One region of the Aeromonas sp. TS_SC_11 genome, then DNA from elsewhere that is predicted to be linked to it. Evidence: predicted binding sites of a transcription regulator. Region 1 holds the regulator's gene; the other holds the start of a gene.
What was found. Region 1 encodes sigma-54, which starts transcription at its own class of promoters, with help from an activator protein. Its sites were predicted from a motif close to TGGCACNGTTTTNGCTT; they were not measured.
Positions count from the first base shown of each region.

Region 2: glnA (glutamate--ammonia ligase) is a predicted target of sigma-54. The motif match lies at 1,952-1,968, and genes of this name have one in related genera.

Region 1 covers NZ_CM170470.1:662,053-665,174, reverse strand. The annotation lists gene lptB (LPS export ABC transporter ATP-binding protein) at 1-357, shown strand, start outside; gene AC1P02_RS03110 (RNA polymerase factor sigma-54) at 423-1,862, shown strand; gene hpf (ribosome hibernation promoting factor) at 1,884-2,171, shown strand; gene ptsN (PTS IIA-like nitrogen regulatory protein PtsN) at 2,174-2,620, shown strand; gene rapZ (RNase adapter RapZ) at 2,663-3,122, shown strand, end outside.
Region 2 covers NZ_CM170470.1:818,353-821,474, reverse strand. The annotation lists gene AC1P02_RS03885 (DUF4124 domain-containing protein) at 1-394, opposite strand, end outside; gene glnA (glutamate--ammonia ligase) at 486-1,895, opposite strand; gene typA (translational GTPase TypA) at 2,247-3,122, shown strand, end outside.

The sequences.
Region 1 (3,122 bases):
GAGTTCAACATCACCCATATCCGTGACAACCTGGGTCAGAGTCTGTCAGGGGGGGAGCGACGCCGGGTCGAGATCGCCCGCGCGCTGGCGGCTGAGCCGCGCTTTATTCTGCTGGATGAGCCGTTTGCCGGGGTCGACCCCATTTCTGTGATAGACATCAAGAAGATCATCCAGCATCTGAAAGATAGAGGCCTTGGTGTCTTGATCACCGACCACAACGTCAGGGAGACTCTGGACGTATGTGAGAAGGCTTATATCGTCAGCCACGGCAAGATGATCGCCGAAGGTGCACCGGCCGAGATCCTTGCCGATGAACAGGTCAAGCGCGTCTATTTGGGCGATCAATTCAGTCTATAGTAAGGGGGCATCTCTTCATTTCCTTTGACGACTGCCTCGCTGAACATAAGGATATCCCGACGTAGATGAAGCCGACATTACAGTTGCGTCTCGGTCAGTCCCTGACCATGACGCCGCAATTACAACAAGCGATTCGTCTGCTCCAGCTCTCCACCCTGGAACTCCAGCAGGAAATTCAGCAAGCGCTCGATAACAATCCTTTGCTTGAGCAAGAGGAGAATGACGTTCAGGAGACCAGCCCGGAAGAGCCCGTCGACGACAGCCAGCTCGACTCCAGCGATGCCATGGCCCAGGATCAGATGCCGGACGAACTGCCGGTAGATACCACCTGGGAAGATGTCTATTCAGCCGGCACAGCCCAGAGCGCAGGCCCCATCCACGATGGGGAGGACAGCGTCTATCAGGGGGAAACCACCGAGAACCTGCAGGACTATCTGCTGTGGCAGATGCGCCTCACCCCGTTCAGCGATCTGGATGCCGCCATTGCGCTGGCCATCATAGATGCTATCGATGACTCCGGTTATCTGACCGTCTCTCTCGAAGATATACAGGCGGCGGTGAGCAGCGAGGATGTCGAGGTGGAACTCGACGAGGTCGAGGCCGTGCTCAAGCGGGTGCAGCATTTCGATCCGGTCGGCATCGCTGCGCGCTCGGTGCAGGAGTGTCTGCTGATCCAGCTTGGCCAGTACGCTCCTGAACTGCCCTGGCTCAATGAGGCCAGGGAGGTGATCAAGGAGCACATGGACTTGCTCGGCAACCGTGATTACCGCACCCTGGCCCGCAAGACCAAGCTCAAGGAGAGTGACCTCAAGGAGGTGCTGGACCTTATCCAGCAACTGGAGCCCAGGCCGGGTAACGGCATCATACAGAGTGACTCCCAGTACGTGATCCCGGATGTCACCGTCGTCAAGAAGGGCAACAAATGGGTCGTCGAACTCAACCCGGATTCTGCACCGCGCATCCGGGTCAACGAGACCTATGCCGCCATGGCCCGTCAGGCGCGTACCAGCCAGGATACCCAGTTCATTCGCTCCCACTTGCAAGAAGCCAAGTGGTTCATCAAGAGTCTGGAGAGTCGCAACGACACCCTGCTCAAGGTGGCGACCTGTATTGTCGAGCAACAACAGGGCTTTTTCGAGTATGGTGAAGAAGCCATGAAGCCCATGGTGCTCAACGATATCGCCGAGGCGGTGGAGATGCATGAGTCGACCATTTCCAGGGTAACGACCCAGAAATACATGCATACCCCCCGCGGCATCTTCGAACTGAAGTTTTTTTTCTCCAGTCATGTGAACACAGAAGGAGGAGGAGAGTGCTCATCGACCGCAATTCGCGCGCTGATCAAGAAGCTGGTGACGGCAGAGAATCCCGCCAAGCCGCTAAGTGATAGCAAGATCGCGGATTTGCTGGCCGAACAGGGTATTATGGTGGCGAGACGCACGATCGCAAAGTACCGTGAATCCTTGTTGATCCCGCCATCCAATCAGCGCAAACGCCTGGTTTAGGCAAAACAAAAGGAAGACGTTATGCAAATTAACCTGACCGGACACCATGTCGAGATCACCGAAGCTCTGCGTGATTATGTGAACAACAAATTTGCCAAACTCGAGCGTCACTTTGACCACATCAATAATGTTCATGTGGTGTTGAGCGTAGAAAAACTGAACCAGATCGCCGAAGCCAAGCTGCATGTCAGCGGTGGTGAGGTGTTCGCCAATTCACAGCATGCTGATATGTATGCTGCGATTGATACCCTGCTGGACAAGCTGGATCGGCAGATCATCAAGCACAAAGATAAGTTAAATCAAAAATAACTATGCAACTTGAACACATACTGAGTCGGGGCTGCACCAAAAGTGCGGTCCCTTGTACCAGCAAGAAACGCGCCCTCGAGATCATCAGTGAATTAGCCGCTGAGCGCTTGGGGACCTCTCGCCAGACACTGTTCGAGTGTTTGCTGGCACGAGAAAAAATGGGCAGTACCGGGATCGGTGCCGGTATCGCCATTCCCCACGGCCGGATCGGTGACGAGTTTCCGCCGACCGCCATCCTGATGACCTTCGCAGAGCCTATCCCCTTCGACTCCATCGACAATCAACCGGTTGACCTGCTCTTTGCCCTGCTGGTGCCGGAAAGCGAGTGCAAACAGCACCTCAAGACCCTTTCCCTGATGGCATCCAAACTGGGCGACAAGGCGGTTTGCCGCCAGTTGCGCCAGGCAACCAGCGATGAAGATCTCTATCAGATCATGACGTCGGCCTGATATTCGGGCCCTCGTGATGACCCCAAGCGGTGAGGCAACAAGATGCAATTAATAGTGGTAAGTGGGCGCTCTGGCTCGGGCAAGACAGTTGCCCTGCGCGTGCTGGAGGATCTGGGTTATTACTGTGTGGATAACCTGCCGGTCAACCTGCTGCCCCAGTTGATCGTGTCGGTCGAGAGCCAGTATGACAAGCTAGCGGTCAGTATCGACGTGCGCAACCTGCCGGTGAGCGCAGATAAGCTGGAGACCCTGCTGGCTCAGGTTCGCAATGAGGGCCGGGTGGAATTTTCCAGTTTCTTCTTCGATGCGGAGAACTCCACCCTGCTCAAACGCTACGGTGAGAGCCGCCGGCTGCACCCCTTGTCCCGCAAGCAGCTCTCGCTGGATGAGGCGATCCGTGAAGAGACCAATCTGCTGGCGCCGCTCTCCTCGACTGCCGATTTGCGTATCGACACCACCAGCCTCAGCATTCATGACCTGAGTGAGCTCATCAAGACCCGGG
Region 2 (3,122 bases), 160 kb from region 1:
CCGCCTTGCCATCCAGGGTCAGGCGCACGTCGTACTGGGTCGGCGGTTTGGGGCTTATCTGCCCCTGGAACACCACATTGCCCGTGTTGTCGCGCAGTGTGCTGCCCTGTTCCGGGGAGAGCATTTCGATTACCAGCTTGGCGGCTTCCTCCTCTTTTTTGGCATCAACGCCGGTCAGGCTGTTGAAGTTGTCCACCTGCACCGAGCGGGGGGCACCACCAATGAGAGGGGCAACACGCAGATCCACTTCTTTGGCCTGCTGGCCGGGAGGGGGGGCATCCGTGTAGTGAACGACGCCCTTGCTGTCTGTCCAGAAGTAGATCTTGGTGGCCTGGGCGGCGGTGCTCGTCAACAGCAAAAGTCCCAGAACCCATAGGGGGCATGCGTTTTTCATCCATCTCTCCTTGACGGGATTTTGCTTAATCCTATCAGAGAAAAAACCCGCCTGTTGGCGGGTTTGGTCAAGTTCCGAGCTGTGGTCCGGATTAAACGGAGTAGTACAGTTCAAACTCCAGCGGGTGCGGGGTCATGCGCACACGGTCAACATCGTGCTGTTTCAGTTCCAGGTAGGAATTGATGAAGTCATCGCTGAACACGCCGCCGCGGGTCAGGAACTCGCGATCGCTGTCCAGTGCGGCCAGTGCTTCGTCCAGAGAGCCGGCAACGGTTGGCACTTCTGCGGCTTCTTCCGGCGGCAGGTCATACAAGTTCTTGTCCATGGCATCGCCCGGATGGATCTTGTTGATGATACCGTCCAGACCGGCCATCAGCTGAGCTGCAAAAGCCAGGTACGGGTTGGCTGCCGGATCCGGGAAACGTACTTCGATACGACGAGCTTTCGGGCTCGGTACTACCGGGATACGGATGGAAGCAGAGCGGTTGCGGGCGGAGTAAGCCAGCATGACAGGTGCTTCATAACCCGGAACCAGACGCTTGTAGGAGTTGGTGGTCGGGTTGGCGAAGGCGTTGATGGCCTTGGCGTGTTTGATGATACCGCCGATGTAGTGTAGTGCCATCTCGGACAGACCGCCATACAGGTCGCCAGCGAACAGGTTGACACCGTTCTTGGCCAGGGACTGGTGGCAGTGCATGCCGGAGCCGTTGTCACCGAACATGGGTTTCGGCATGAAGGTGACAGTCTTGTTGTAAGCGTGGGCCACGTTATGGATCACGTACTTCAGAACCTGTACTTCGTCCGCTTTCAGGGTGAGAGTGTTGAAACGGGTCGCGATCTCGTTCTGACCGGCGGTCGCCACTTCATGGTGGTGCGCTTCAACGACCTGGCCCATCTCTTCCAGCACCAGACACATGGCAGCGCGGATGTCCTGGGAAGAGTCAACCGGTGCAACCGGGAAGTAACCGCCTTTCACGAACGGGCGGTGGCCCTTGTTGCCGTGCTCATACTCGGTACCCGAGTTCCAGGCGGCTTCTTCAGATTCGATTTTCACGAAGCTGTGGCCCATGGTGTTCGAGAAGGTGATGTTGTCGAACATGAAGAATTCCGGCTCAGGCCCGAACAGCACTGTGTCAGCGATGCCGCTGGCTTTGAGGAAATCTTCGGCACGCTTGGAGATGGAGCGCGGGTCGCGGTCATAACCTTGCATGGTGGCCGGTTCCAGCACATCACAAACGATGTTCAGGGTGGTCTCTTCGGTAAACGGGTCCAGCTTGGCGGAGGCCGCATCCGGCATCAGCACCATGTCAGACTCGTTGATACCTTTCCAGCCGCCGATGGAAGAGCCATCGAACATCTTGCCGTCTTCGAAGAAATCTTCGTTGACCTGGTGGGAAGGGATAGATACGTGCTGCTCTTTACCCTTGGTGTCGGTAAAGCGCAGGTCAACAAACTTGACTTCGTGTTCCTGGATCAGGGCCAAAACGTTCTGGGCTGACATGCTAAGTAACCTCCGGTGTTAAAACTCTTAGGGTGAATGCGTCATCACATTCACATAAGCCAGTATCGTGCCAAGTTTGTGATAGCTTGATTTCAGGGCGTTTGCGGCTATAAGGCCGCCCCAAGACCTGCCATCTCAGCGCGTCACGCCTCAAAGTAGTGCAACTGTGGATCGTTTTGGTGCACTAAAATGGTGCGCAGTATACGGTCAGCCCCCATCTAAACAGGCTTTGATCGGAAGGTCTATGATCCTGATCCCCTGTTATGCGTGAATGCACTGCAATTATGCTAGGCAGATCACAAAGGCGAGAGTACAATTAGCGCCCAATTTTACCCGGTGATTGAGGCGAGAATGTTAGAGAATTTACGCAATATTGCGATTATTGCGCACGTAGACCACGGCAAAACTACCCTGGTTGATAAGCTGCTGCAGCAGTCTGGAACCCTGGACCGTACCACTGATGGTCAAGAGCGTCTGATGGATTCCAACGACCTGGAAAAGGAACGTGGTATTACCATTCTCGCCAAGAACACCGCGATCCGTTGGAAAGACTACCGTATCAACATCGTTGATACTCCGGGTCACGCCGACTTCGGTGGTGAAGTAGAGCGCGTTATGTCCATGGTCGACTCAGTGCTGCTGCTGGTTGATGCTGTTGACGGCCCTATGCCGCAGACTCGTTTCGTGACCCAGAAGGCATTCGCCCAGGGTCTGAAGCCGATCGTGGTCATCAACAAGATCGACCGTCCGGGTGCTCGTCCTGACTGGGTTATGGATCAGGTATTCGACTTGTTTGACAACCTGGGTGCGACCGATGAGCAACTGGACTTCAAAGTTGTTTACGCTTCAGCACTGAACGGCTGGGCCACCATGGACCAGGGCGTTGAATCCGACAACATGGAACCCCTGTTCCAGGCGATCGTTGACAACGTCGAGCAGCCGAAGGGTGACCCTGCCGGTGCTTTCCAGATGCAGATCTCCCAGCTGGACTACAACTCCTACGTGGGTGTTATCGGCATCGGCCGTATCAGCCGTGGTCGCGTCAAGACCAACCAGCAAGTCACCGTCATCGGTGCCGATGGCAAGACCCGTACCGGCAAAGTCGGTCAGGTGCTTGGCTACCTGGGTCTGTCCCGTACCGAAGTTGTCGACGCGCAAGCGGGTGACATCATCGCCATCACAGGTCTGGGCGAGCTGAAAATCTCCGACACCATCTGTGACAACAGT